DNA from 4 places in the Streptomyces spectabilis genome. Region 3 is predicted to be linked to each of the others. Evidence: riboswitches for the same ligand, from Rfam matches in the RefSeq annotation. Region 3 holds a riboswitch; each other region holds the start of a gene.
The links. Region 3 has a riboswitch for cobalamin ahead of metE (5-methyltetrahydropteroyltriglutamate--homocysteine S-methyltransferase). Riboswitches for the same ligand answer to the same signal wherever they lie in the genome.
Positions count from the first base shown of each region.

Region 1: it holds a riboswitch for cobalamin, as region 3 does, so the genes downstream of both, CP982_RS37470 (CoA-acylating methylmalonate-semialdehyde dehydrogenase) here and metE (5-methyltetrahydropteroyltriglutamate--homocysteine S-methyltransferase) in region 3, are expected to answer to the same signal.
Region 2: it holds a riboswitch for cobalamin, as region 3 does, so the genes downstream of both, CP982_RS12825 (ABC transporter substrate-binding protein) here and metE (5-methyltetrahydropteroyltriglutamate--homocysteine S-methyltransferase) in region 3, are expected to answer to the same signal.
Region 4: it holds a riboswitch for cobalamin, as region 3 does, so the genes downstream of both, CP982_RS36550 (hypothetical protein) here and metE (5-methyltetrahydropteroyltriglutamate--homocysteine S-methyltransferase) in region 3, are expected to answer to the same signal.

Region 1 covers NZ_CP023690.1:8,834,587-8,841,897, reverse strand. The annotation lists gene CP982_RS37480 (enoyl-CoA hydratase/isomerase family protein) at 1-904, opposite strand, end outside; gene CP982_RS37475 (acyl-CoA dehydrogenase family protein) at 901-2,076, opposite strand; gene CP982_RS37470 (CoA-acylating methylmalonate-semialdehyde dehydrogenase) at 2,085-3,584, opposite strand; cobalamin riboswitch at 3,757-3,937, opposite strand; gene alaS (alanine--tRNA ligase) at 4,048-6,708, opposite strand; gene CP982_RS37460 (GNAT family N-acetyltransferase) at 6,735-7,310, opposite strand; gene tsaD (tRNA (adenosine(37)-N6)-threonylcarbamoyltransferase complex transferase subunit TsaD) at 7,310-7,311, opposite strand, start outside.
Region 2 covers NZ_CP023690.1:2,963,469-2,970,779, reverse strand. The annotation lists gene CP982_RS12850 (DUF2252 domain-containing protein) at 1-327, shown strand, start outside; gene CP982_RS12845 (asparaginase) at 417-1,394, shown strand; gene CP982_RS12840 (haloacid dehalogenase-like hydrolase) at 1,391-2,548, opposite strand; gene CP982_RS12835 (AraC family transcriptional regulator) at 2,769-3,641, shown strand; gene CP982_RS12830 (VOC family protein) at 3,647-4,108, shown strand; cobalamin riboswitch at 4,106-4,291, shown strand; gene CP982_RS12825 (ABC transporter substrate-binding protein) at 4,328-5,476, shown strand; gene CP982_RS12820 (FecCD family ABC transporter permease) at 5,473-6,537, shown strand; gene CP982_RS12815 (ABC transporter ATP-binding protein) at 6,761-7,311, shown strand, end outside.
Region 3 covers NZ_CP023690.1:9,057,534-9,064,844, reverse strand. The annotation lists gene CP982_RS38515 (ABC transporter ATP-binding protein) at 1-179, shown strand, start outside; gene CP982_RS38510 (ABC transporter permease) at 176-1,057, shown strand; gene CP982_RS38505 (hypothetical protein) at 1,180-1,392, shown strand; cobalamin riboswitch at 1,517-1,706, shown strand; gene metE (5-methyltetrahydropteroyltriglutamate--homocysteine S-methyltransferase) at 1,886-4,204, shown strand; gene CP982_RS38495 (hypothetical protein) at 4,268-5,638, opposite strand; gene CP982_RS38490 (molybdopterin-dependent oxidoreductase) at 5,856-7,166, shown strand.
Region 4 covers NZ_CP023690.1:8,574,794-8,582,104, forward strand. The annotation lists gene CP982_RS36505 (hypothetical protein) at 1-460, shown strand, start outside; gene CP982_RS36510 (phosphodiester glycosidase family protein) at 494-1,753, opposite strand; gene CP982_RS36515 (DUF779 domain-containing protein) at 1,836-2,192, opposite strand; gene CP982_RS36520 (DUF6479 family protein) at 2,305-2,646, opposite strand; gene CP982_RS36525 (VOC family protein) at 2,707-3,081, opposite strand; gene CP982_RS36530 (GlsB/YeaQ/YmgE family stress response membrane protein) at 3,440-3,703, shown strand; gene CP982_RS36535 (fluoride efflux transporter FluC) at 3,922-4,416, shown strand; gene crcB (fluoride efflux transporter CrcB) at 4,413-4,787, shown strand; gene CP982_RS36545 (DUF6355 family natural product biosynthesis protein) at 4,846-5,118, opposite strand; cobalamin riboswitch at 5,378-5,528, shown strand; gene CP982_RS36550 (hypothetical protein) at 5,688-6,746, shown strand; gene CP982_RS36555 (CbiQ family ECF transporter T component) at 6,743-7,311, shown strand, end outside.

The DNA of each region.
Region 1 (7,311 bases), 220 kb from region 3:
CCACCAGGTCGGCGGAGCCGAGGGCCGCGCAGGAGACGCGGTACTCCTGCTCCAGGACCCGCTCCAGGGGGCCGAGCCGCCGGGCCTCGCGCAGCGCCCTGAGGGTGACCTTGAGGGCGGTGGGCGACTTCCCGAGCAGGGTCTCGGCGGCCTCCTTCGCGGCCGGGGAGCCGTGCGCCTGGAGCCGGTCGACGATCTCCTCGACGGTCGCGGCCGGGTAGCAGGCGTCGATCCACTCCCGCTGCCCGGCGAGCGATCCGGCCGGTGCCTCGGTCACGTACCGGGCGAGGACGTCGCGCACCGGCTCTGCCGCGAGGTCCGCGACGAGGCGCGGCAGGTCGGCGGCCGGGACGAAGTGGTCGGCGAGTCCGCACGTCAGCGCGTCCCGCGCGCCCACCGGCTCGCCGGTGAGGGCCAGGTGGGTGCCGAGTTCGCCGGGCGCGAGACCGAGCAGGTAGGTGCCGCCGACGTCGGGGACGAAGCCGATGCCGGTCTCGGGCATGGCGATCCGGGAGCGCTCGGTGACGACGCGGACGCTGCCGTGCGCGGAGACCCCGACGCCGCCGCCCATCACGATGCCGTCCATCACGGCGACGTACGGCTTGGGGTAGCGGGCGATGCGGGCGTTCAGGCGGTACTCGTCGCGCCAGAAGTCCGCCGACGCGCCGCCGCCGGTGCGCGCGTCCTCGTGGATCTGCCGGATGTCGCCGCCCGCGCACAGGCCGCGTTCGCCCGCGCCGGTGAGGACGACGGTCTCGACGGCCGGGTCCGCCGCCCAGGCGGTCAGCGCCTCGTCGACGGCGCGGACCATGGCGTGGGTGAGGGCGTTCAGGGCGCGCGGCCGGTTGAGGGTGATGTGGCCGGCGCGCCCCTCGGTGCGGATCAGGACGGGCTCCTCGGTCATCGCAGCGCTCCCGTGAGGCCGCGGGCCACGATCAGACGCATGATCTCGTTGGTTCCTTCCAGGATGCGGTGGACGCGCAGGTCGCGGACGAGCTTCTCGATGCCGTACTCCGTCAGATAGCCGTAGCCGCCGTGGAGTTGGAGGGCGCGGTCGGCGACGGAGTGGCCGGTGTCGGTGGCGAACCGCTTGGCCATGGCGCACAGCTGCGGTGCCTGCGGGTCGCGCTGGTCGAGGGCCTGCGCGGCCTGCCGGACCAGGGCGCGGGCCGCCGCGAGCTCGGTCGCCATGTCGGCGAGCTCGAAGCGCAGCGCCTGGGCGTCGAGCAGCGGGGCCCCGAACGCCTCCCGGTCCGCGAGGTGGACGAGGCTGCGGTCGAGGGCGCTGCGGGCACCGCCGAGGGAGCAGGCGGCGATGCCGAGGCGGCCGCCGTTCAGGGCGTTCATGGCGATGCGGAAGCCGTCGCCCTCGGCGCCGAGCAGCCGGTCGGCGGGCACGCGCACGCCGTCGAGGACGACCTGCCGGGTGGGCTGCGCGTTCCAGCCCATCTTCTTCTCGTTCGCGCCGAAGGACAGGCCGGGGTCGTCGCGTTCGACGACGAACGCGGACACGCCCTCGGATCCGCCGCCGCCGGTGCGGGCCATCACCACGTACACGTGGGAGGCGCCCGCGCCGGAGATGAACTGCTTGACGCCGGTGAGGACGTACGCGTCGCCGTCGCGCTCGGCGCGGGTGCTCAGGGCGGCCGCGTCGGAGCCCGCGCCCGGCTCGGTGAGGCAGTAGCTGCCGAGCCGGTCCATGGAGGTCAGCGGCCCCAGCCAGCGGGCGCGCTGGGCCCGGTCGCCGTAGTGGTCGATCATCCAGGCGACCATGTTGTGGATGGACAGATAGCCGGCGACGGAGGGGCAGCCGGAGGCGAGCGCCTCGAAGACGAGGACGCCGTCGGACCGGGTGAGGCCCGAGCCGCCCGCGGCCTCGTCGACGTACACGCCGCCGAGCCCGAGGTCCGCGGCCTTGCGCAGCACGTCGACCGGGAAGTGCTTCTCCTGGTCCCAGGTGACGGCGTGGGGGGCGAGGTGTTCCTCGGCGAAGTCGAGGGTGGTCTCGACGAGCGCGAGCTGGTCCGCGGTGAGCAAGGTGGTGGTCGTGGCGGCGGTGGGGGTCGCGGTCTTCATCGGGCCGCTCACGCCGTCGTCGGGATCGTGAAGCTCGCGCCGTCCTTCGCCCCCGAGGGCCAGCGCGAGGTGACGGTCTTGGTGCGGGTGTAGAAGCGGATGGCGTCCGGGCCGTGCTGGTTGAGGTCGCCGAATCCGGAGCGCTTCCAGCCGCCGAAGGTGTGGTACGCGACGGGGACCGGGATGGGCACGTTGACGCCGACCATGCCGGTGTCCACGCGCCGGGTGAAGTCGCGGGCCGTCCCGCCGTCGCGGGTGAAGAGCGCGACGCCGTTGCCGTAGGGGTGCTCGGTGGGCAGCCGCAGCGCCTCTTCGTAGTCGGCTGCCCGTACGACGGACAGGACGGGGCCGAAGATCTCCTCCTGGTAGATCCGCATGTCCGGGGTGACGCGGTCGAAGAGGGACGCGCCCGCGAAGAACCCGCGCTCGTGGCCGGGCAGGGTGAAGTCGCGCCCGTCGACGACGAGTTCGGCGCCCTCCTCGACGCCGAGGTCGACGTAGGAGCGGACGCGGTCGACGGCGTCGCGGCCGACCAGCGGCCCGAAGTCGGCCTCGGGGTCGTCGGAGCGGCCGATGCGCAGGGCTCCGACGCGCGCCTTGATGCGAGCGACGAGGGCGTCGGCGGTGGCCTCGCCGACCGGGACCGCCACGGAGATCGCCATGCAGCGCTCGCCCGCGGAGCCGTAGCCCGCGCCGATCAGCGCGTCGACGGCCTGGTCGAGGTCCGCGTCCGGCATCACGATCAGGTGGTTCTTGGCGCCGCCGAAGCACTGGGCGCGCTTGCCGTGGGCGGCGGCGGTGGCGTACACGTGCGCGGCGATCGGCGTGGAGCCGACGAAGCCGAGCGCCTTGACGCGCGGGTCTTCCAGGAGCGTGTCGACGGACTCCTTGCCGCCGTTGAGGACGTTCAGGACGCCGGGCGGCAGGCCCGCTTCGAGGAACAGCTCGGCGAGGCGCAGCGGTACGGACGGGGCGCGCTCGGACGGCTTGAGAATGAAGGCGTTGCCGCACGCCAGCGCGGGTGCGGCCTTCCAGAGCGGGATCATCGCGGGGAAGTTGAAGGGCGTGATCCCGGCGACGACGCCGAGGGGGCGGCGCAGCGAGTGCACGTCGATGCCGGTCCCGGCGTTGTCGGTGAACTCGCCCTTGAGCAGGTGCGGGATGCCCGCGGCGAACTCCACGACCTCCAGGCCGCGCTGGAGGTCGCCGTGCGCGTCGGCGACGGTCTTGCCGTGCTCGGCCGACAACAGGCGGGCCAGGGAGTCGCGTTCGCCCTCGACGAGCTGGAGGAACCGGAGCAGGACGCGGGCGCGGCGCTGCGGGTTCCACTCGCCCCAGGCGGGCTGCGCCTCGGCGGCGTTCGCGATCGCCGCCTCGGTGTCCGCGCGGTGCGCGAGGGGGACGCGCGCCTGGACGTCGCCGGTGTTGGGGTCGTACACGTCGGCGTGCTTTCCCGAGGTTCCCGGGGTGTGCTCGCCGCCGACGAGATGGGTCAGTTCACGGACCATGGGGGCCTGCTTCTTTCGTCAGGTGTGGTCCGGGGACGGCAGGGCCGGGCCGCGCGCCTCCGCGGGCACGCGGAACGGCCTTCAGACAGCGGGGGTCACCGCTCGCAGGTCCGGAATTCCAGGGTCGCGGGTGCGCACCGGGGCCATGCGTGTCTGCTCCATCCTCGTGGACAACACGGAACACCCCACGGCCGGTATCCTGACTCCCGGATCAGCGCGCGCTCCCCCGCCTTCCCAACGGACTTCTCCGTCAGTGGCGTTCGAACCTCCACGGGAACGCGCTCCCCGGTCACAGTGGCGGGACCGTGCCGGATTCACACCGGCTTCCCTGCACCGCGGGCCTTGGTCACGACGATATACTTGGACGTCCTAGTAAGTCCACAGAGGCCAACCCCTGCCCCACCCCTGTCGCCCCCTCGGCGGCCGCCGTGTCCCCGCACGGCGGCCGCCCGTCACCCGGCCGCTAGGCGCCGAGTTCCTCGCGTACGACGCCGGGGAGCCCGGCCACCGCGGCCGCGAGCCGCTCCCGGTCCGCTCCGCCGCCCTGCGCCACCTCGTCCGAGCCGCCGCCGCGTCCGCCGAGCAGCCGCTTGACCAGGGCGGAGGCCGACAGACCCGCTGTCCTTGCCGCTTCGTTCACGGCCACGGCGAGGACCGGCTTGGCGCCGGAGAGAGTCACGGCGGCCACGCCGGGGCGCTCGGCGCGCAGCCGTCCGCGCACTTCGACGGCCAGGGCCCGCGCGGCGCCCGCGTCGCCGTCCGTCGTCGCGGTGGCCACGTACGCGCCCGCCACCTCGACGGCCTGCCCGGCGAGTTCGGCGGCGCGGGCGGCACGGGCCGACTGCCGAAGGCGCTCGTTCTCCCGGTCCGCGGCCTTGAGCCGGTCGAGCAACGCGGCGACCCGGTCGGGGAGTTCGGCGCGCGGCGCCTGCACCTGCTCGGCGATCCGGGCGACCAGGTCGCGCTCGCGCGCGAGATAGCCGAAGCCCTCGACGCCGACCGCGGCCTCCAGGCGCCGCATGCCCGCGCCCACCGACGACTCGGCGGTCAGGGCGACCACGCCGACCTGGGACGCGTGCTCGACGTGGGTGCCGCCGCACAGCTCGCGCGACCAGGCACCGCCGATCTCGACCACCCGGACCCGCTCGCCGTACGTCTCGTCGAACAGCGCCAGCGCGCCGAGCTCCTTGGCCTCGGGCAGCGTCATCCAGCGCACGCCGACGGGCAGGTCGCGGCGGAGCGCCCGGTTGGCGGCCTCCTCGACCTCGCTGCGGACGGTGGCGGAGAGGCCCCCGCGCCAGGGGAAGTCGAGCCGCAGATAGCCGGGGCGGTTGTAGGAGCCGGACTGCAGGGCGGTCGGGCCGAGGATCTCGCGCAGGGCGGCGTGCAGCACGTGGGTGCCCGAGTGGGCCTGGCGCGCACCGAGCCGCCACTCGGGGTCGACGGCGGCGTGCACGCGACCGCCGACGGCCAACTCACCTGCGGTGACCCTGATCTGATGGGCCACCAGGCCGGGCAGCGGCCGCTGCACATCGAGCACATCGGCTTCGAGGGACGCACCGGAGAGCCGTCCGGCGTCGCTGTCCTGCCCACCGGACTCGGCGTAGAACGGCGTGCGGTCGAGGACGGCGGTGACGATCTCGCCGGCGCGGGCGAGGGGCACGGGGCCGGCCGGGCCCATGAGCGCGAGGACGCGGGAGTCCGTCGCCAGGGTGTCCCAGGCACGCCAGTCGGTCGGCCCGTGCTCGTCGAGGACGGCGCGCAGGGCCGAGGTGTCGATTGCGGACCCGGACTTGCGGGCGCGGGCGTCGGCGCGGGCCCGCTCGCGCTGCTCGCGCATGAGGGCCGTGAAGCCCTCGCGGTCGACCTCGACGCCCTGCTCGGCGGCCATCTCCAGGGTGAGGTCGATGGGAAAGCCGTAGGTGTCGTGCAGCAGGAAGGCCTTGGCGCCGGGCAGTTGGCGGCCGCCGTCGGCCTTGACCCGGGTGACGGCGGTGTCCAGGACCGTGGTGCCCTGCTTGAGGGTGGCGCGGAAGGCGTCCTCCTCGCCCTGGGCCTGGTCGGCGATGCGCGCGTAGGCGTCGGCGACCTCGGGGTAGCTCGGCGCCATCCGGTCGCGGGCGACGGCCAGCAGGTCCGCGAGGGCCGGGTCGCCGTGGCCGAGCTGGCGCATGGAGCGCACGGCGCGGCGCAGGATGCGGCGCAGGACGTAGCCGCGGCCCTCGTTGCCGGGCGCGGTGCCGTCGGCGAGCAGCATCAGGGCGGTGCGGACGTGGTCGGCGACGACGCGAAGGCGCACGTCCTGGGCGGCGTCGGCGCCGTAGCGCACCCCGGCGAGTTCGGCGGCGCGGTCGAGGACGGGCCGGGTCTCGTCGATCTCGTACAGATTGTCGACGCCCTGGAGCAGGGTGGCCATGCGCTCCAGGCCCATGCCGGTGTCGATGTTGCGGCGCGGGAGTTCGCCGAGGATCGGGTAGCCGGTCTTGCCGGTGCCCTCGCCGCGCTCGTACTGCATGAAGACGAGGTTCCAGAACTCCATGTACCGGTCCTCGTCGACGGCCGGGCCGCCCGCGCGGCCGAGCGCGGGACCCCGGTCGTAGTACAGCTCCGAGCAGGGGCCGCAGGGTCCGGGCACGCCCATGGACCAGAAGTTGTCCTCGTCGCCTCGGGCCACGATGCGCTCGTCGGGCAGGTCGGCGACGCGCCGCCACAGGCCGCGCGACTCGTCGTCGGAGTGGTGGACGGTCACCCAGATCTTCGCCGGGTCGAGCCCGTAGCCGCCGTCGGCGACGGAGCGGGTGCTCAGGTCCCAGGCGAAGGTGATGGCCTCTTCCTTGAAGTAGTCGCCGAAGGAGAAGTTGCCGTTCATCTGGAAGAACGAGCCGTGCCGGGTGGTCTTGCCGACCTCCTCGATGTCGAGGGTGCGCACGCACTTCTGCACGCTGGTGGCGCGCGGCCAGGGCGGTGCGACCTCGCCCGTCAGATACGGCTTGAACGGCACCATGCCCGCGTTGACGAACAGGAGCGTCGGGTCGGGCGTCGGCAGCGGGGCGCTGGGCACCACGGTGTGGCCCCGCTCGGCGAAGAAGTCGAGGAAGCGGGTGCGGATGTCGGCGGTGCGCAAGGCGTGCTCCGGCGGGGGTTCAGTGGTTACAGGGACGGTAGGACGGCGGCGGCACGCGCCGGGTGGCCGGGGCCGAGGAAGACGGCGGTGCCGTACCCGTCGGGCGCGGGGTGGGTGACCTGCCGCCAGCCGAGCCGCTCGTAGAAGCGGACGGTGGCGTCGGCCCGCACGGACGTGAGCAGCCAGCAGCGGGCGTCGGGCGCGTCGCGCGTGACCGCTTCGAGGAGCGTACGGCCGAGTCCGCGGCCGTGCGCGGCGGGCGAGACGGCGAGTTCGTCGACCTCCGTGCCGCCGCACAGCCACGCGGCGGCGCGCTCGGCGCCGAGCGCGGCGGTGACGCGCGGGTAGGAGCGGGTGCCGGGCAGCGGGGTGCTCGACGTCCAGGCCGTGGCGAAGCCGAGCACCCGCTCGCCGTCGAGGGCCACCGCGCCCGCGAAGCCGGGCCGCTGCACGTCGCCCGCGAGGCGCGTGAGGTAGCCGTCGGCCTCGGCGGGCTCCGCGTGCCAGGGCGGCTCGGCGAACGCGGCGGCGTAGACCGCGCGGATGCCGTCGCGGTGGGCGAGCAGCGCGGGGCCGGCGAGGCGGTGCACGACGGCGGCCATC
Region 2 (7,311 bases), 6.1 Mb from region 3:
GACATCTTCCTCGGCTGGATGACGGGCCCGCAGGGCCGCGCCTACTACTGGCGCCAACTGCGCGACATGAAGGGCTCCGTGGACATCGCCGAGCTCGAACCCGCCGAACTCCTCGCCTACGCCCGCCTCTGCGGCACCGCCCTCGCCCGCGCCCACGCCCGCTCCGGCGACCGCATAGCCATCGCCGCCTATCTGGGCTCCGCCGACACCTTCGACCGTGCCGTCGCGGCCTTCGCCGTGCGCTACGTCTCCCAGAACGCGACCGACCACAAGGCGCTGACCGGCGCGATCGACGCCGGAGTCCTCACGGCGGCGACGACGTACTGAACGGCCCGGCAGGACCGGCCCCGGCGTGTGACGCGCGCGACCACGCTCTCTGGTTTCGGGCCGGTGCGGGCCCGGGGAGAGCCTCCGGCATGACCACAACCGTCAGCGTCTTCACCCTCGGCGGCACCATCTCCGCCCACTCCGGCGGCGGCTCCGCGCGCCTCACCGGCTCCCAGACCCTCGCCACCGTTCCCGTACCGGACGACGTCAAGACGGAACTGCACGACTTCCGCAGGCTCCCGGGCTCCTCCCTGACCCTGGAGGACCTGGCCGCCCTCGCGGAGCGCGTGGACGAGGCCACCGCCGCGGGCCACGGCGTCGTGGTCGTCCAGGGCACCGACACCCTGGAGGAGACGGCCTTCCTGCTCGACGTGGTGTGCGCGCCCCGCACCCCGATCGTGGTCACCGGCGCCATGCGCCGCCCGGACCTGCCGGGCGCGGACGGCCCCGCCAACCTCGCCGCCGCGCTCGCGGTCGCCGCCGACCCGCGCTGCCGGGGCCTCGGCGTCCTCGTGGTCCTCGCCGACGAGATCCACGCGGCGCGGCACGCGCGCAAGGCGCACACGACGTCGCTCACCACCTTCGCCTCGCCCGGCGCGGGCCCGCTCGGCCGCGTGGTGGAGGGCGTGCCGCGGATCCTGCTGCGCCCCCAGGAGCCCACCGTGGAGCGCCCGTTGCGGCTGCGGAACGCGGCCCGCGTGGCCCTGTTGACCCTCGCCATCGGCGACGGCGGAGAGCTGCTCGAAGCGGTGGACGACGGCTTCGACGGCCTGGTCGTGGCGGCCTTCGGCGCGGGCCACGCCCCCCAGTGGCTGGTCGAACCGCTCGCGGCCCGCGCCGCCCGGATGCCCGTCGTCCTCGCCTCGCGCACCGGCGCGGGCCCGCTCCTCAGCGAGACCTACCGCGGCCCCGGCTCGGAGGCCGACCTGCTGTCCCGCGGCCTGATCTCCGCGGGCTCCCTCGACGCCCCCAAGGCCCGCCTCCTGCTGCACGCCCTCCTGGCGGACGGCGCGGACCGCCGTGCCGTCGAGGCGGCGTTCCACCGCCTGGACGGGAGCGGCGCCTAGCCGAGCTGCTCCGGCGTCACCGTCAGCCACCCCTTGTCCGCCGTCACGGGCTGCCCCAACTCCTTCTGCCGCGCCGCGTTCTTCCGCTTCATGGCATCGAGCTGCTTCATGTAGCTGTCCTTGCGGTTGACCCACACGCGCACGCCCCCATGCCGTACGTCCGCCGAGTGGAAGAGCATCGGCCCGTCGCTCACCGGCGTGTCCCCGGCCACGAGGACGGGCTTCTTCCACTCGTCGATGTACGTGGAGATCGCCGCGGGCTTGCCCTGGTACCAGGTCAGCGGCGCCCACAGGTTCGGCGTCAGCTCGTAACGGGCGAGCCGCGCGCGGTCCTTCGGCCCGAAACGGCCCTCGGCGATCTCCTTGCGGGCGCTGGTGACGCGGCCGGTCCTCGGGTCCTTCAACTGGAGGCCGACGCCGATGACGTTCTGCGGCTTCACCCCGTACCCGTACTTCGGGTCGGCGAGCACCATCCGCACCAGGTCCTCGCTCGCGGCGCTCACGACGTACACCTCGATCCCGTGCGCGCGCAGCGACTTGTACAGCTCCCGCATGCCGGGGGAGAACTCGGGGCGGTGGACCTCGGTCCGCGTCACCTTCCCGTCCTCGTAGTACGTCGCCGGGATCGGCTTGTCGTACGCGAGCAGCTCGTCGACGTACCCCTTGAGGGTCTTCAGGGTGAAGCCGGAGAAGATCTGCGCGGCCCACGGGTAGCAGACCTGGTCGTCGACCTCGCACAGGCGGTTGTAGTAGCTGTAGAGGCTCTCCTTGTGCGTGGCCGTGTCCTTGAAGGGGATGACCTTCAGCGAGGGGTCCATCGACTTCCGGGTCAGGACGCCCTTCATCTCCAGGAACGGAAGCAGCGCCTCCTCCAGGTCGTTGCGGTACGTCGTGTTGTCCGCGTCGAAGACGGCGTACGCGCCCTTGTGCTCGTTCGCGGCGATGACCTTGCCGAGCCGCGCGGCCACCGGCTCGGGCCAGTGCTCGAGCCCGGCGGCGGCGCGGCCCCCCGCGCCCGCCTGGCTCGCGTCGGCCGTGCCCGCCCCCGGCCACAGCGCGCCGCCCGCGAACACCGCCGCCGCGACCGCTCCCGCGAGGCCGAAGGCCGCCCGCCTGCCCCTGCCCCGTGCTCCGCCTCGTGCTCGTCCAGCCATGGTGGTCCGTTCCTCGGAAGTGATGCGCCGCCCGGTGCGGAGCGGCGGGCCATGCTACGAGCGCGCGCGGGCGATTCCCATGATCGATGTCACCGTGCGTGGCGGGCATGGGACACGGGGGAGCGGGTAGCCGCAGGGGCACGCGCGGGGCGTGCCCGGTCCCGCACCCGGTCCCGTGCCCGACCCCGCACCCGGTCCCGTACGCGGTCACAATGGACGCATGGACACCGCCCTCCGCGAGTTCGTCCGCGCCCCGCTCCCGCCGGAGCAGGGCGGCAAGGTCGTGTCCGCCGTGGGCTACCGCACGAGCGGCGAGCGGCCGGGCCTGCACCGCGGCCTGCCGTCCCCGTATCTGACGCTGATCTTCTCGCTCGACGGGCCCGTCGTCAGCGGCCGCACCGCGGAGCAGGCCACCGGGCCCGACGCCGTGCGCACCGACATCGTCGTGGGCGGCCTGCACCAGAGCCCGGCGTACGTCGTGCAGCCCGAGCACCAGGCGGGCATCCAGCTCGCCGTGCACCCCCTCGCGGCCCGCTCGCTCCTCGGCCTGCCGGCCGCCGAACTGACCGGCGTGCTCGTCACCGACGGCACGGACGTCCTCGGCCGGATCGCCGCCGACGTCCGCGAGCGGCTGTGCGCGGCCGACGGCTGGGACGAGCGGTTCGCCTGCCTCAACGCCTATCTGGCGGGCCGCGCCGCCGACGCCGGGCGCCTCGGCCCGGTGCGCCCCGAGGTCGCCGAGGCCTGGGCCTGGCTCGCCCGGCACCGGGGCGCGGGCACCCTGCGGGGCCTGGCCGCGCACGTCGCGCTCAGCGAGCGCCGCCTCTCGGCCCTGTTCCGCGCCGAGACCGGGGTGACGCCCAAGCAGGCCGCCCGCCTGATGCGGTTCCAGCACGCGAAGGCGCGGATGGTGCGCGCGGTCGTCGCGGGCGCGCCCGCCGACCTCGCCCGCGTCGCCGCCGACTGCGGCTACTACGACCACTCCCACCTGGTGCGCGACTTCCGCCAGTACACGGGAGCGAGCCCGAGCGCCTGGCTGGCCGAGGAGTGCCGGAATATCCAAGCCGGGGGACACCGCGACGGCCAAGACTGAGAGGCATGAACACCACCGAAGCGGTACAGAGCACCCAGACCACCCCGAACCTCCGCGCCCCCGACGTCTGGCCCACCTTCCAGGCCCACGACGCCCCCGCGCTCATCGACTTCCTCGTCACCACCGTCGGCTTCCTGCGCACCGCCGTCTACGAGGACGGCGGCCGCGTCGCCCACGCCCAGCTCGACTGGCCCGAGGGCGGCGCCGTCATGCTCGGCTCGTACGACCCGGAGTCGGCCGCGTGGTGCCTGCAGCCGGGCACGTTCGGCGCGTACGTCGTCACGGACCACGTCGACGCCCTCCACCGCCGCCTCAAGGAGGCGGGCGTGAAGATCATCCGCGAGATCGAGGACCAGCCGTACGGCAGCCGCGAGTTCGCCGTGGAGGATCCGGAGGGCAACAAGTGGTCCTTCGGTACGTACCGTGGCGAACCGCGCCCCGAGCAGGGGTGGGATCCGGCCGGGTGATAGCTTGCGCACGCCAGTCGCGCCCGCACCCGGGCCAGGGAATCCGGTGGGAAACCGGAACTGACGCGCAGCGGTGAGGGGGACGGGCGGGACCAGCGGCCACTGGATGTCACGGACATCCGGGAAGGCGGCCCCGCCCGGACGAACCCGAGTCCGAAGACCTGCTGGCACCGCCGACCGCGCGCCGGGCGGCGGGGTTTCGCAGACCAGGCTCCGCGCATGAGCCATGAGACCCGGGAAGAACCTGTGCCCCCTCTTGCCCCTCTTGCCCCTCTTGCCCCTCGCGCTCTCCGCGCGGCCGCCCGTCCCCGCACCGCCGCCCGCGGTGCCCGCACCGCTCCCGGGGCGCGCCTGACCGCGCTGCTCGCGGCGGGCGGCCTCCTCCTGCTCACCGCCTGCGGCGGCGGCTCGGCCGAGCGGCGGGACGCGGGGGCCAAGGCCGCGGGCTACCCGGTGACGGTCACGTCCTGCGGCAAGAAGGCCGAGGTCACGGCCCCGCCCGAGCGGGCGGTCTCCCTCGACCAGGGCTCCACGGAGATCCTGCTCTCCCTCGGCCTCGCCGACCGCATGGTCGGCACCGGCACCTGGACCGACCCGATCCTGCCCGGACTGGAGAAGCAGAACGCGAAGGTCGAGCGCCTCGCCGACCGCTACCCGTCCCTGGAGAAGGTCCTCTCCAAGGAGCCGGACTTCGTCAGCGCCTCGTTCCTCTACACCGTCGGCAAGGGCGGCGTCGCCGACCGCGCCAAGTTCACCGAGCTGGGCGTCCCCGTCTACGTCTCGCCCAGCGACTGCGCGGGCAAGGACAACGGCGGCGACGGCGACGGCACCCGCACCAAGACGCTCACCATGGACACCGTCTACGGCGAGATCCGCGACCTGGCCCGGGTCTTCCACGTGGAGCGGCGCGGCGAGCGCCTCGTCGCGGACCTCAAGTCCCGCGTCACGAAGGCCAAGCGCACCCTCAAGTCGTCCGACGCGTCCGTCCTGTACTGGTTCTCCGACTCCAAGGCGCCCTACATCGCGGGCTGCTGCGGCGCGCCCGGCGTCATCACCCGCACGCTCGGCGTCCGCAACGCCTTCGCCGACACGCGCGCCGAGTGGCCCCAGGTCAACTGGGAGACCGTGGCCGACCGCGACCCGGACGTCCTCGTCATCGGCGACCTCACCCGCAAGGCCCAGTCGGCCGAGAGCGCCCGGGAGAAGATCAAGTTCCTGGAGTCCAACCCGGTCACCAAGAACCTCACGGCCGTGAAGAAGAAGCGGTACGTACTGCTCAGCGGCCAGGCCCTGAACCCCACGATCCGCACGGTCGACGGCATCGAACAAGTCGCGGCGGGGCTGCGCGAGTTCGGCCTGGCCCGGTGAGCACGGCCGCGCGCGAGCGGGCCCGCGGCGGGTGGCGCCCGGCGCGCGGTGCCTGGCGCACGGCGCTGCTGTGGGCGGCGGGCCTGGTGGCGCTTCCGCTCTCGGTGGCCGTCGCCGTCACCATCGGCCCGGCCGACATCTCCGTACCGGACGTCTGGGCCGCGGTGGCCGCCCACCTCGGCTGGGGCGGGGCCGAACTCACCCCGCTGCGCGACGGCATCGTCTGGAACCTGCGCATGCCGCGCACCCTGCTCGCGGGCGTGTGCGGGGCGGGCCTCGCGGTGTGCGGCGCGGTCCTCCAGTCGCTCCTGCGCAATCCGCTGGCCGACCCGTTCGTCCTCGGCGTGTCCTCCGGGGCGTCCACGGGCGCGGTGGCGGTGGTGGTCCTCGGGGTCGGCGGGGGAGCGCTTTCGGTCTCGGGCGGGGCCTTCGTCGGCGCCCTGTGCGCGTTCGGCCTCGTGCTGCTCCTCAGCCAGGCCCTGGGCGCCACGACGGACCGCGTGGTCCTGTCCGGCGTCGCGGCCATGCAGCTCTTCTCGTCCCTCACCTCCTTCGTCATCCTGACGGCGGCGGACGCGGAGACGACCCGTGGCGTCCTGTTCTGGCTGCTCGGCTCGTTGAGCGGCGCGGACTGGACGGACGTGGCGGTCTGCGCGACGGTCCTGGCCGTTGCCCTGGCGGTCTGTCTGTCCCAGGCGCACACGCTCGACGCGTTCGCCTTCGGCCAGGACGCGGCGGCGGCCCTGGGCGTGCACGTCATCCGGGTCCGGCTGCTCCTGCTGTGCACCACGGCCCTGCTCACGGCGGCCCTGGTCAGCGCCGCGGGGGCGATCGGCTTCGTCGGCCTGACCCTGCCCCACGCGGCCCGCCTGCTCGTCGGCCCGCGCCACGCCCGGCTCCTGCCGGTGACCGCCCTGACCGGCGCGGTCTTCCTCATCTGGGTGGACACCCTGGCCCGTACGCTCCTGGACCCCCAGGAGGTCCCGGTCGGCGTGGTCACGTCCCTGATCGGCGTGCCCGCGTTCGTGGCGGTCCTGTACCGCACGAGGAGGGCCGGATGAGCGCGACGGGGCTTCCAGCCGGGCCTTGGGCGGGTGCGGGCCGGGCCTTCGGCGCGACGGGCGCCGAACGGGTCTCCCGGGCCACGGGCGGCCGTCTCCTCGCCCCGCGCGCCGGTCTCCCGGGCCTTGATGGCTCCGGCAGGTTCACGCTCCCGGGTCTTCTGGCGGGCGTGTCGTTTCGGGTCAGGGGGGTCGGGTGACGGGGGCGGCGGAGGTTTCGGGTGTGGCGGTGGGTGTGGGTCTGAGTGCGGAGCGGGTGTCGCGGGTTGCGGGTGGTCGTCTCATCGTGGACGGTGTCACGCTCGCCCCGCGTCCGGGCGCGGTGGTCGGTCTGCTGGGGCCCAACGGCTCCGGCAAGTCCACGCTCCTGCGCCTCCTGGCGGGCGTCCTGGCCCCGGCCTCCGGCGTCGTCACCCTCGACGGCGAGCCGCTGCGCGACCTGGGCCGCCGCGCGGTGGCCCGCCGCCTCGCCCTGGTGGAGCAGCAGGCGGACACCCAGGTCGACCTGACGGTGCGGGACGTCGTGCGCCTGGGCCGCGTCCCGCACCGCCGCGCCTGGGTGCCGTCGACGGCCGACGACGAGCGGGTCGTCACCGAGGCCCTGGCCCGCACGGGCCTGTCCGACCGCGCGGACCAGCCCTGGCACACCCTCTCCGGCGGCGAACGCCAGCGCTCCCACATCGCCAGGGCCCTGGCCCAGTCCCCGCGTGAACTCCTCCTCGACGAGCCCACCAACCACCTGGACATCCACCACCAGTTGGACCTCCTCACCCT
Region 3 (7,311 bases):
AGGTCCGCTGGACCCGCGCCGGGCGGCGGTTCACGCGGACCACCGCCGAATCGACGGCGTTCGTACGGACGTTGTTCCACGAACACGGCGAGGCGATCGGCGAACTGGAAGTGCGCCGGGCGTCCTTGGAGGACACGTACATAGCGCTGGTGCGGCGGCAGGAGGCCACGGTCCGATGAGCGCTCCTCCCTCCCGCGCGGCACGCCCGGCACGTGCGACCGGCACGGCACTGCGGGCCGGATGCGGCCGCGGCGCCATCGAGCTGCGGCAGTCCTTCACCAACGGCGGCGACCTGGTGTCCCATCTGCTGTGGCCGGTCCTGATGCTGATCACCCTGTTCTTCCTGCGGGAGCGGGAGTTCGGGTCGAGCGGCCTCGCCCTCGGCACCCTGGCGCTGCCCGGCATCCTCGGCATGAACGCGGCCATGGGCATGGTCAGCATGAGCCAGATCCTCACCGCCGAGCGCGAGGACGGCACGCTGCTGCGCGCCAGGGCCACGCCGAACGGCATGCGGAGCTATCTGACCGGCAAGGTCATCGCGGTGGCGGGCGGCCTGGTCGCCGATCTCGCGATCCTGCTGGTGCCCGCCATGTTCCTGATCGACGGGCTCGCCGCGGCCCGTCCGGGCGCCTGGCTGACGCTCGCCTGGGTGCTCGTACTCGGCCTGGTGGCGACCCTGCCGATCGGCGCGGTCCTCGGCTCGCTGTTCCCGAGCGCCCGCAGCCAGGGCCTGATCCAACTGCCGGTCATGGGCATGATCGCGATCTCCGGCATCTTCTACCCCGTCACCGCCCTGCCCGGCTGGCTCCAGGCCGTCGCCCAGGTCACGCCCGTCTACTGGCTCGGCCTCGGCATGCGCTCGGCGCTGCTGCCCGGCACGGCCGCCGAGGTGGAGATCGGCGACTCCTGGCGGCACTGGGAGACCGCCGGGGTCCTCGGGGCGTGGGCGGTGCTCGGACTGCTCGTGGCCCCGGTCGTGCTGCGGCGCATGGCGCGCCGCGAGTCCGGGTCGAGCGTGGCGGAGCGCCGCGAGAGGGCCCTGCGTCGCATCGGCTAGCCGGGCCGCCGCTCCACCCCTCGTACGAGGGACAGGACGCATCCACGCGCCTCGACTTGGGCAGCCATGTCGGCGCTCCACCCGCGCCCGGGCGGAGCCCTCCGCCAGCAGAAAGAGACCTCATGCGCCGACGCCTGACCGCAGCCCTCCTCCTCGGCCTGGCCCTGACCGGCATCTCCACCGTCACCGCGGCGGCCGCCGGCCCCGCCCCGACGGCCCGGCACGCCCCGGCGAACCCGTCCCCGCTGCTCCCCGCGCCCGAGTCGCTGATCACCGAGGGCATCTCCATCGAGGGCCCGCTGATCAACAACCTCGGCCTGCCGATTCTCTTCTGAGCGGCTGCTCCGGCCACCGCGTACGGCCCGCCGACGACCGGCGGGCCGTACGCGTGCGAGCAGGGCCTTCCGGATCCTGGACGGCACTGTTCTGCGGGGGCATCACCCCGTAGGGTGTCCGCAGCAGCTGGTTCGCCCCACCCGCCAGGTGGGAGCGTCGTAAGAGGGAACCCGGTGAGAATCCGGGACTGCCCCGCAGCGGTGAGCGGGAACGACCGCCGTCACACGCACTGGGCCCGACCGGGCCTGGGAAGCGACGGCTAGTAGGTGTCCTCCATGAGGACGTGCCCGCGAGTCCGAAGACCTGCCAACTGCCCGTGCGCGGACCACTCCGCGCGCGGAAATCCCGGTGACCTCGAGGGCGGGTCGGCGTACACACCAGACGGACGACCGCGCTGTGCCGCGCGAGGTCGGCTCCGTCCGGTTCGTCATCCCTTCGCGCTCTCGTCCCCTCGCCGGGACGTCATGGATTCATCTCGCGAAGGAGATCCACGTGACCAGCAAGTCCGCAGCCGCGGCAGCACGGGCCACCGTGTACGGCTACCCCCGTCAGGGCGCCAACCGAGAGCTGAAGAAGGCGATCGAGGGCTACTGGAAGGGCCGCGTCACCGCCGACGCCCTCCGTGCCACCGCCACCGAGCTGCGCGCCGCCAACTGGCGGCAGCTCGCCGACGCCGGCGTCCACGAGATCCCGACCGGCGACTTCTCGTACTACGACCACGTTCTCGACACCAGCGTGATGGTCGGCGCGATCCCCGCGCGCCACCGGGCCGCCGTCGCGGCCGACGCCCTCGACGGCTACTTCGCCATGGCGCGCGGCACCCAGGACGTCGCGCCGCTGGAGATGACCAAGTGGTTCGACACCAACTATCACTACCTCGTGCCCGAGTTGGGGCCTGACACCGTCTTCACCGCGAGCTCCGCCAAGCAGGTCGCCGAGCTCAAGGAGGCCCAGGCGCTCGGCCTCACCGCGCGCCCGGTCCTGGTCGGTCCCGTGACCTATCTGCTGCTGGCCAAGCCCGCCCCCGGCGTGCCCGCCGACTTCGAGCCGCTGACCCTCCTGGACCGGCTCCTGCCCGTGTACGCCGAGGTCCTCGCCGATCTGCGCGCCGCCGGTGCCGCGTGGGTACAGCTCGACGAGCCCGCCCTGGTCCAGGACCGCACCCCGGCCGAACTCAACGCCGCCGCCCGCGCCTACCGCGACCTCGGCGCCCTCACCGACCGGCCCAAGCTGCTGGTCGCCTCCTACTTCGACCGGCTCGGCGACGCCCTGCCCGTCCTGGCGAAGGCCCCGGTCGACGGCCTGGCCCTGGACTTCACCGACGCCGCCGCGGCCAACCTCGACGCGCTGGCCGCGGCGGGCGGCCTGCCCGGCAAGCGCCTGGTCGCGGGCGTCGTCAACGGCCGCAACATCTGGATCAACGACTTCGAGAAGTCCCTGACCACCCTGGGCACGCTGCTCGGCCTGGCCGACCGCGTCGACGTGGCCGCCTCCTGCTCCCTCCTGCACGTCCCCATCGACGCCGCGGCCGAGCGGGACATCGACCCGCAGATCCTGCGCTGGCTGGCCTTCGCCCAGCAGAAGACCACCGAGATCGTCACCCTCGCCAAGGGCCTGTCCCAGGGCACCGACACCATCGCCGCCGAACTCGCGGCCAACCGGGCCGATCTGGCCTCCCGCGCCGGATCGGCCATCACCCACGACCCGGCCGTACGGGCCCGCGCCGCCGCGGTCACCGACGCCGACGGCCGCCGCTCGCAGCCGTACGCCGAGCGCGCCGCCGCCCAGCGCTCCCACCTCAAGCTGCCGCTCCTGCCCACGACCACCATCGGCTCGTTCCCGCAGACCGCCGAACTGCGCGCGGCCCGCGCCGACCTGCGCACGGGCCGGATCGACACCGCCGGGTACGAACAGCGCATCGAGAACGAGATCCGTGAGGTCATCTCCTTCCAGGAGAAGACCGGGATCGACGTCCTGGTGCACGGCGAGCCCGAGCGCAACGACATGGTCCAGTACTTCGCCGAGCAGCTCACCGGCTACCTCGCCACCCAGCACGGCTGGGTCCAGTCCTACGGCACCCGCTACGTACGCCCGCCGGTCCTCGCCGGTGACATCTCCCGCCCCGAGCCGATGACCGTGCGCTGGACCGCGTACGCCAACTCCCTCACCGACCGGCCGGTCAAGGGCATGCTCACCGGCCCGGTGACGATGCTCGCGTGGTCGTTCGTCCGCGACGACCAGCCCCTCGGCGACACCGCGCGACAGGTGGCACTCGCCCTGCGGGACGAGGTCAACGACCTGGAAGCGGCAGGCACATCGGTGATCCAGGTCGACGAACCCGCACTGCGCGAGACACTGCCCCTGCGCGCCACCGACCACGCCGCGTACCTTGAGTGGGCGACGGAGTCCTTCCGGCTCACCACCAGCGGCGTACGCCCTGAAACCCAGATCCACACCCACATGTGCTACGCCGAGTTCGGCGACATCGTCCAGGCCATCGACGACCTCGACGCCGACGTCATCAGCCTGGAAGCGGCCCGCTCCCACATGCAGGTCGCCCGCGAGCTCGCCGCACACGGCTACCCGCGCGAGGCGGGGCCCGGCGTGTACGACATCCACTCACCGCGCGTCCCGGGCGCCGAAGAAGCCGCCGCCCTGCTGCGCACCGGCCTTGAGGCCATCCCCGCCGAACGGCTGTGGGTCAACCCCGACTGCGGCCTGAAGACCCGCGGCTGGCCGGAGACCCAGGCGTCCCTGGAGAACCTGGTCGCCGCCGCCCGCACGGTCCGGGGTGAACTGCCCACCTCCTGACCGCAGATACGCCGTGGGCCGGGGCGCCGCGAGCGCCCCGGCCCTGGTCCCTGCCCGGCATCTTCACCAGCCGGTGAGCAGCAGATGGTTGACGGCCAGGGCGAGGGCCGCCTGGGCCGTGAGCCAGAGGCGGCGGCCTCGTTCGGGAAGCAGTGCCGTCGCCGTGAGCAGGAGCACGGCGAACGGCAGCCAGATGCGTTCGGTCTCCGCCTTGCTCATGCCCGAGGCGTCCGCGACCGCCACCGCCAGGAGGGCCGCGAGGGCGAGGCCCGCGACCCGGTCCGCCGCCGTGGACGCCCCGGCGCGCCAGCGGCGCACCGCACCCGGTGAGGAGCCCGCCGCCCGTCGCACCCCGGCCACCGTCGCGAGCCCCGCGATCAGCACCGTGCAGGCCGGATTGACCCAGATCCAGTACCAGTAGGGCCGCACCCCGCCCGCGCCCTGGTAGTAGCGCTCCACCAACAGGTGGTACGCCTCCCACCAGTTGAAGCCGAACGCGGTGAACACCGCGGGGACGACGAGCGCGCCCGCCACGAAGTACGGCAGCGGGCGGACCGTCCTGGCGAGGACGAGGACGCCCGCCGCGATCACCGCGAAGAGCGTGAGACCGTACGACAGATAGCAGAGCAGGCCGTACAGGAGACCCGCCGCGCAGGCGGCGAGGGCCGGGCGGCGGACCGTACGCGTCGCGGCGAGCGCGAGCAGCGCCGTCAGCCAGGCGGCGACGGCCGCGAAGTAGCCGTCGGCCGACGTGCCCATCCACACGGCGGCGGGAGCGAGCACGAGGAACGGCGCCGCCCGGCGCGCGCTCGCCTCGTCCCCGAGGGCCTTCAGCGTGATCAGTACGGCGATGACGGCCGTACTGCCCGCTGTGATGACGAAGGCGCCCGCCCATCCGCCGCCGCCCAGACCGATCCGGTCGAGCAGGACGAAGGTGAGCGGGGCGGCGGGCGGGTGGCCCGCGGTGTGCGCGGGCCAGTGGTACGCGCCCGGCTCCCCGAGCAGGATGTACTGGGTGTAGTCCCGCAGCGTCGCGGGGATGTCCGCGAAGCGGTCGACGACCTGGAGGTACTCGTACTTCGTGGTGAGCCGCACGGCCACGCCCCGGTGCCAGCCGTCCACCAGCGCGAGCGACCAGATCCACGCCGTCGACGCCGCCCACGCCGCGGCGAGCAGCGCCCGCCAGGGCAGCCGTGCCGCGAGCACCGGGCCGTGGGCGACGACCGCGACGGCGACGGCGAGTGCCGCCGGAGTGCCGGGGCCGACGTGCGGGTCCCAGACGGCGTACAGCGGCGGCCAGTTGACGTGCAGGCTGCCGTCGGAGCCCTCGACGGCCCGCCCGACCACGACGGCGGCGGTGACGAGGAGTGCGGCGAGTCCGGCGGCGAGCAGATCGCGGCGCGGGCCTGAGGTGCGTCGTTCGGGGTGGTTCACGCTGGCACGCTAGGCGGCCGGGGGCGCGTGCGGACCGCTGTGCCGCCCTCTGTCACGGAACCGTCAGATCCTCCGCCGCCCCCGGTGCGCCGCGGCCGGGCCCGCCGGAATCCGTCAGCGTTTCGTCATGCGTCGCGGCCGCCGTCGGGCCGCCCGCCGGTCTTACGGTCGACGCGAGGCGACGGACCCGCGTCGCGCCGACCAGCGAGGACATGCCATGGGCAAGCCACAGGGGCCGCCGGCCGCCGACACCGCACGCTCCGCGGCGGCTCGCGGACCGACCGGCCTGTGGCGCAGCCCGCTGCGCGGTCCCTGGTTCACCTCCGTGCTCGGCGTGGTGCTCCTGGCCGGTATGACGCTGCTCTTCGTGACCGGCCTGCTGTCGTACGCCGCGTACAACCCCGGCCTGTCGCCCGTCAACGACAAGACGCCCGACAAGGGGATCCTCGGCTTCTACCTCTTCCCCTGGCCGACCCGTCCGCGCTGGCTGTACCGCCTCACCCAGGGCCTGCACGTCACCGTCGGCGTCACGCTCGTACCGGTGCTGCTCGCCAAGCTGTGGTCGGTGCTCCCGAAGTTCTTCGAGCTGCCGCCCGTGCGGTCCGTGGGGCACGCCCTGGAACGCCTCTCCCTGCTGCTGCTCGTGGGCGGCGCGCTGTTCGAGTTCGCGACGGGCATCCTGAACGTGCAGTTGGAGTACGTCTTTCCCGGCTCCTTCTACCCCCTGCACTTCTACGGCGCGTGGGTGTTCTTCGCCGGATTCGCCGCCCACGTGGCGCTGAAACTACCGCGCACCGTACGGGTGTTGCGGGAGCGCGGCTTCCGGGCGCAGCTGCGGACGCGCGCGCCGGAAGGCGACGGCGGCTCGGGGCTCGTCGCCGCCCGGCCCGCCGAGCCGACCGTGTCCCGGCGCGGCGCGCTCGGCCTGGTCGGCGGCGGCTCGCTGCTGCTGTTCGCGACGACCGCCGGGCAGAGCTTCGACGGCTGGCCGCGCGCCACGGCCCTGTTCGCGCCGCACGGCGGCCGGGACCCGGGCACCGGGCTCGGCGCGTTCCAGGTCAACAAGACGGCCGCGGCCGTGGGCCTGGGGCGCCGTGACCTCGTCGACGGCTGGCGGCTCGACCTGGTGGGCCGGGGCCGCACCGTGCGCCTGACCCGCGCCGACCTGCTCGCCCTGCCGCAGCACCGCGCGGACCTGCCCCTCGCGTGCGTGGAGGGCTGGTCGACGTCCGACCAGGCCTGGCAGGGCGTGCGCCTGCGCGACCTGGCCGCGCTCGTCGGGTACGACGGGGAGAGGGCCGACCCGCCCGGCGTCCTCGTGGAGTCCTTGCAGACGCGCGGCGCCTTCCGCCGCGCCGCGCTGCGCGACAACCAGGTCCGCGACCCGCGCTCGCTGCTCGCCCTGCGCGTCAACGGCGCCGACCTGAGCCCGGACCACGGCTACCCGGCACGCGTCATCGTGCCCGCCGCGCCGGGCGTGCTGAACACCAAGTGGGTGGCGCGGATGACGTTCGGGGAGCTGGTGTGAGGCGCACGGAGAGGCCGACGGCAGGACGACCGGGCGCGGGGAGCCGGTGGGCCGCGGCGGCGCGCCGCCGGTACGGGGCGGGCCCCTGCCACCTCGTGCTGCTGCTCGCCTCGTTCGCGCTCGCCGGGTACGCGGGGGTGCGGCT
Region 4 (7,311 bases), 480 kb from region 3:
GGTCCCCGTCTTCGGGCGGGGCGCCTCCACCACCGACAACTCCCTGATCAGCTACGGAAACAGCCTCGTCGTCGAGAACAACTACGGCTACGAGAACATCACCTCGCTCACCTTCGGCCGCAGTGTCGTCGGCGGCGTCACCCGCGTCGACGTCCGCCCCGACGGCAGCGGCTGCGACACGGTGTGGCAGAGCGAGGAGCGCTCCCCGTCCACCGTGCCGAAGCTGTCCACCGGCAACGGGCTGCTGTACCTCTACACCAAGGAGCCCAACCGCCTGGGCATCGACGCCTGGTACCTGACGGCCGTCGACTTCCGCACCGGCCAGACCCGCTGGAAGCGGCTCGCCGGGACGGGCGTCGCGTACGACAACAACTGGGCACCCGTGACGCTCGGACCGGACGGCACCGCGTACGTGGGCGTCTTCAACGGCCTGGTGGCCGTGCGGGACGCGGGGGAGTGAGGCCTCCCACGGGCGCCGGGGACGCCGGGGGCGCTAGAGGCGGGAGAAGACCCCGATGCCGTTGGGCACCGGGCGCTCCGCGCCGCCGCTCGGATGGTTGCGCACCGACACGCCGGGAGCGCCCGGCTCCCGTGCGGCCAGCGTGCTGGAGCCGCCGCCGTCCAGACTGAAGCCGTCATCGGCGCCCAACTGCCGCAAGGAGGCCGCCACTTCGGCGATCGTCAGGCCGCCCCGGTACTCGGGCGCGCCGTCGAGGGCGAGCAGGATGAGGCGGCGGCCGCCCTCGTCGATCCCGGCGGCGGTGCGCACGGCGGCCGTACGGTCGTCCAGGCCCGGCAGCGGCGCGCCGGCGCGCAGCAGCGGATAGCCGCCGAGGACGAAGCGGTACGGGACGCTCGACACCGACGGCACGAGCCGGTGCCGGACGTGCACCGGGTCGCCGACCGCCAGCTTGCGCAACTGCTGCGCACCCGCCTCCCGGCCCACGAGCACCGTCGTGCCCGGGGCGATGGCGCCCCGGCCGGGCGCGTCGGCCACGGTCGCGACCCGCCCGTGCCGCACCGTCACCTCGTAGGTGTCCGTGCTGCACGGCGCGCCCCGGTCGGTGTCGGTGCCGCAGGTCGCCCGCACCCGCGAGGTGACGCCCCAGTCGCTGGTGAAGGCGCCCACGGAACCCACCGGCAGCGCGTACTGGTTGAGCCCGCCGAGCGGCAGGCGCGCCTCGCGGGTGCGCACGCTGCCGTCGAGGGTCATGCGGTCAAGGCGGGCCCTGCGGTCGGCGCCCACGCCGATGACGTCCTCGGTGGTGGTGCCGGGCGGCAGGGCGGGACCGAAGCGCTGGCCGTTCGGGACGGCTGCCTTCAGGGTGTCGCCGTCGGCGATGGCGGGGCCGACGGGCGCGCCGGTCGCCTCGACGCCCGGGTGCTGGGTCTCGGTGATGTTGAAGAAGTCGCCGTTGACCGCGCCGACGGCCCCCTCCTGGTCCGCCATCGCGGAGACGGTCTGCCGGGCGCCGACCGCCCCCGGGTAGAGGAGCCCGACGCGCACGCGCGGATGGCGCAGGTCGACGTCCAGAACGTGTGCGTGCGCGGTGCCGCGCGGCGTCGGGATGTCGTAGTCCCGGTACTCCACGCCCGGCGCGATCTCGGTGGCCGCGGGCGCGGCCCCCGGAACACCGCTGGCCGGTGCCGCCCCGAGGAGGGCGGCACCGGCCAGGGTGCCGAGCGCCGTCAGCGCGGCGAGCGCGCCGCGCACCGCTCTGAACCGTCCGCTGCCTTGCCCGCGTCGTGTCACGGATCCCCCTCGGGTCGGCTGGGCCGTCCAACTGTCCCAGCAGTCAGGGGAGTTCACCATACGGCGGTGACGGCGCGGATGACTACGTGCCCACGAGCCGCGAACGGATGAGGAAACGGACGCCCTCGGGGGCCTCCAGCGAGAAGCCGCTGCCGCGCCCCTCGACGACGTCGACGATGAGACGGGTGTGACTCCACACCTCGTACTGGCTCTTGGACATCCAGAACCGTACCGGCTCCGCCACGCCGTCCACGGTGAGCGACGCGAGGAGGACGTCGGAGTCACCCGTGCGGAACTCCCCCTCCGGGTAGCACATGGGCGCGCTGCCGTCGCAGCAGCCGCCGGACTGATGGAACATCAGCGGGCCGTGGGCCGACCGCAGCCGCCGCAGCAGGTCTGCGGCGGCGGGTGTCAGCTCCACGCGCGGGGTGTCAGCCATGGCCGGTCGGCCTCCTCCGGGTCGCGGTCGCCGGGCCGTGGTGGCACGGCCCGGCCAGTCAACACGGCGGGAGGTTGCGAGGGGGTTGCAGCCGGACGCCCGGCGGCGCGCCTCAGGTGGGCCCCTGGTCGTCGCTCGGGCGGCTGCCGATGGTGCCCCCGCCCTTCAGCTGGTGGGGCGTCAGGCGCCCGCCGTCCCGCGGGACCTCGTCGGGCTCACGCCGCTCCTGCACCTCGCGGACCGGCCCTTCGTCCGGGAGCCGGGGCTGCTCCTCGGGGCGCGGCCGGTCCGGCTCCCTCCTGCGCACCCGGATGCCGAGCCAGACGGCCCACGTCAGCGCCGCGACGATGAGCAGGCCGAGCCCGAAGGCGAGGAAGGCGCTCGTGGAGGGCGAGGCCGCGAGCGGGGCGCCGCCCGGCGCGGCCAGTGCGTGGATTCCGTTCTGCGTCGTCATGCGCGCCGGGTACCCGGGAAAGCGGCGCGTACCCGGAACGCGGCGCGTGCCCGGAGCGCGTCAGTGGGTGCGCAGCGCGAACGTGTGCCCGGCCGGGTCGGAGTAGAGCCGCACCTCGTGGGTGCCGCCCCGCTGGGTGTCCACCGGCCGGGCGCCGCCCGTGATGGCCGCGCGCTCCGCCGCGTCCATGTCACCCTCGGCGACGAGCAGTTCCAGATGCGTCTGGTGGGCGTCGTCCGGGCGCGGCCAGCTCGGCGGCGCGAAGCCCGCGTCGCGCCGGAAGCCCAGGCGGGTACCGGACGCGCCCGCGGTCTCGAACCGGTCGGCCTGGGGGTTGTACGCCACTTCCTCGCCCAGGAGCCCGGCGTAGAACGCGGCCAGCTGCTCGGGCTCGCCGCTGTCCAGCACAAGGATCGCCGTTTCGACTGTGGCCATGGTGCCCTCGTTTCGCCGTGGGTGATCGGTGGGAGGTGACCGGCGGATCCGGGTTTGCCGGGGAACCGCCGGGGGACCCGCAGCTGCGGCTGGGAAGCCACGGGGAGTGAGGAGCCTTGGGCGCGGGGTACGGGCCCGCGCCCAGGGACCCGGCGGCCTCGTGCCAGGAGCCCGAGGGGCCGCACGGCTGCCCCACTCCATGGGCAGCGGGACCCGCATGCTCGCGGGTGCCCTGACAACCGGGGCGGAAACGTCCACGACGCCGCCCGGCCACGACCGGCCCGCCGTCACGACTGCCGGGCGCGTTGCCGGGAACCCGGTGAGGCGCAAGGGACTTCTGCCGAGGGAAAGCGGAGCTATGGAGATCTCAGGGCTCATCAGTGCGATCGTGATCGGCGCCGTCATCGGGATCCTGGGGCGGCTCGTCGTCCCCGGGCGGCAGCGCATCGGCGTCCTGTGGACCATCGTCGTCGGCATCATCGCGGCCCTCGTCGGCACCGCCGTCGCCGAGGGCCTGGACGTCGCCGACACCGAGGGCGTCGACTGGGCGGAGTGGCTCATCCAGATCGGGCTCGCCGCGCTCGGCGTGGCGGCGCTCTCGCGGGTCAAGCTGCGGCGCTGACCGGTCCCGGCCCGCGTACGGCCGCCGGGCCGCCGAGCGGCCGGTCCGCCCGGTGCCGACTATCCTGGGCGGTGCGGCCGGACCCGTGACGCGGGCGACGGCCGTACGGCGGTGGGGCCCGCCGTACCCCAACCGCGGTGACGGCACCGCCAACGGTCCCTGCTTGTGAGGACGCGCGCCCGCACCCGGGCGGCGCACGAGTGGGAGACGCACACCCGATGACAGCACCGCGCGACCGGACCGCCGAGCCCGAACCCATCGATCCGGACCTCGACGTCCCGGCACCCGCCGGGAGCCGGGGCCGGGGGCGGGACCACGGCCAGGCACCGGTGCTCGCCGCGGTGGCGGCGGGCGGCGCCGCGGGCGCCGGGGCCCGCTACGGCGCCGCGCTCCTCTGGCCCACCGCGACGGCCGCCTTCCCCTGGACCACGCTGGTGGTGAACGCGCTCGGCTGCGCGGTGATCGGCGCGTTCATGGTGCTCGTCACCCAGGTGTGGAGCGCCCACCGCCTGGTGCGGCCCTTCTTCGGCACGGGCGTCCTCGGCGGCTTCACCACGTTCTCCACGTACGCCGTCGACATCCAGCGGCTGATCGGGGACGGTCACGCCCGCACCGCGCTCGCGTATCTGGCCCTGACCCCGCTGGTGGCCCTCGCCGCGGTGTGGACGGCGGCGGCGACGACCCGTCGCGTGCTCTCCCGGAGGCCGCGATGAACTGGCTGCTCGTGCTCACCGGAGCCGCCGTCGGCGCGCCCCTGCGCTATCTGACGGACCGTGCCGTCCAGGGCCGCCACGACTCCGCCTTCCCCTGGGGCACCTTCACGGTCAACGTCGTCGGCTGTCTGATCCTGGGCGTCGTCACCGGGGCCGTCACCTACGGCGCCGCGTCGGACTCCGTCCAGCTGCTCGTCGGCACCGGCCTGTGCGGGGCGCTGACCACGTACTCCACCTTCTCGTACGAGACGCTGCGCCTGGCCGAGACCGGCACGCGGTTCCTCGCCGCGGCCAGCGCGGTGGCGAGCGTGGTGGCGGGGCTCGGTGCCGCGGTCACCGGCGCGGCGCTCGCGCGGGCGCTCTGGGGCTGACTCCCGCGCCGCCGGGGGCGGGGCGCCCCCTGGTGAGCCGCCCCGCCCGTGGCCGGTGTCAGCAGGTGCGACCGACGTAGTGGGCGCCCTGGATCTTGTCGGCGGAGCCCAGCCAGGTCTTGCCGGGGGCGACACACCGCTCGTAGTCCGGGGCCAGGGCGACCCTGACCTGGATCACCACGCGGGAGCCGTCCGACGTGCAGTGCTGGTAGTAGGCGTCGGAGCTCGTCTCGTAGAACCCGCACGGGTCGGCGGCCGCCGGGCTCGCGGAGGCGGTCACCACCCCGAACGACGTCAGCGCGAGCGCGGCCGAACCGAGGGCACCGATCACCTTGCGACGGATACGCACCAGAGGACTCCTAAGTCGAGAGGGAACCACGTCGGCCCGAGGATCGCCGCGGTGCCCCGCGCCGGACGGCGGAACGCGGGAGGCCTCACCTGGCGGATCGTTTCCGCATGTGCCGTTCGAGTGATCGCTGAGGGAATGTCACCCTCCATAAGGATCAGGCCATTCGGTGGCCGACGTCACAACTCACCGGCCTGGCGCGGCCCGTGGGGGCGGGCCTACGATGCGTGTGCTTCGGCTGTGAAGGAAAAGTGCAGCTGAGGGCACACACAGACAACTGAATGCGTACGCGACTGGGGAAAGCCGGTGAGAGTCCGGCACTGACCTGCAACCGTGTGCGGCACGCCTCAGGCGTGACCGCGAGTCGGGCTGCCCGCCGCCGTACGTGCACTGCTTCTCACTGTCATGGTCTGCAGCGTGGAGCCCAGAGCCCGTCACCGGCTCCTACGGCCCCCTGCCGCTTCCTTCTGGAACGCGCGTCAGGGGTTTTTCGTGCGGCACCGGCGACCGTGGTGCGGGGTCCCGTGCGGACCCCAACCGAAGGGCACCTCGACATGGCCGGCGCGATACGCGCGTTCGCCGCCGCGCTCGGGCTGTTGCTCGCGTCGGCCGTACTCGGCGTCGGGCCCGTCCCGGCCGCGCCCGCCGCCGCGGTGGACACCGGCCGCGGCCACGCGGGCTTCTGCAGGAACGGCGAGGGCGTCACCGTCGTCGTGGACTTCCGGGAACTCGGCGGGACCACCCTCGTGCGGTGCGCCGTCGGCTCCCAGCGGACCGGCCTCGCCGCGCTCAAGGACGCGGGCATCCAGGTCGCCGGCACCAACCGCTGGGGCGAGTCCTTCATCTGCCGTCTGGAGGGCAAGCCGGGCGCCGACCGCGAGTCCTGCCTCGACACCCCGCCCGCCAAGGCCTACTGGTCGTACTGGCACGCCTCCAACGGCGGCCGCTGGACCTACAGCCAGTACGGGGCGACGTACCGCACCCCGCCCAAGGGCAGCTTCGAAGGCTGGTCCTTCTCCCTCGACCGCGACCAGGGCGAGGCCCCGGCGCCGCGCGTGGCGCCCCGGCGTCCCGCGGCCCCCGGCAGCGGCGGCGGAGCGGGCGGCGGCGGGCACACGGGCGGCGGACACACCGGCGGCGGCAAGCCCGGCGGCGGAGCACCGGACCGCGGCACCACGCCCGACACCTCCGACCGGGGCGCCCCGCCCGCCGGAGGCGGCCCCCGCGACAGCGACGGCGCCCGGCCACCCGCCGACGGCGGCGGCCTAGCGCTGCCGCCCGGCCACCAGGGCGAGAAGGACGGCGGGAAGGGCGCCGAGGACAAGAAGGCCAAGGACCCGAAGAAGGCCAAGAAGGACAGCAAGAAGGACAGCAAGAAGGACGGCGAGAAGAGCGCGAAGCCGTCGCCCTCCATGAGTTCCGGCCCCGCGCCCGCGCCGAGCGAGGCCGCCGACTGGACCGGCGGCGAGGACAAGCGGACCGTGTCGGCGGCCAAGGACGACGGGGTGCCCACCGGCACGGTCGTCGGCGCGGCCGCCGCCGTGGCCCTCGCCGTCGCCGGGGGAGTGACGGCCTGGCGCCGCCGCGGCCGCGCCTCGGGCGGTGCCCCGTGACCGGACTCGCCCGGTCGGTCCACCCGGGGGCGTGGTGGCTGTGGGCGCTCGGCATGGCCGCCGCCGCGAGCCGCACCGCCAACCCCGTGCTGCTCGTCCTGATCCTGGCAGCGGTCGGCTTCGTGGTCGCCCAGCGGCGCGACGACGCGCCCTGGGCGCTCGCGTTCCGGATGTATCTGACCCTCGGCGCGTTCATCGTCGTGATGCGCGTCGTCTTCCGCGTCGTCTTCGGCGGCGGCCAGGGCGACACCGTCCTGTTCACACTGCCGGAGATCCCGCTGCCCCAATGGGCCGCGGGGATCCGCCTGTTCGGACCCGTCGCCGCCGAGCAGCTCCTCGGCGGCCTGTACGACGGACTGCGGCTCGCCACCATGGTGGTGTGCGTCGGCGCGGCCAACGCCCTCGCCAACCCCAAGCGCATGCTCAAGGCGCTGCCCGGCGCGCTCTACGAGATCGGCACCTCCGTCGTCGTCACGCTCACCGTGGCGCCGCAGCTCGTCGAGAGCGTGCAGCGGGTGCGCAGGGCCCGGCTGCTGCGCGGCGGCACGGTCAAGAAGGGCTACCG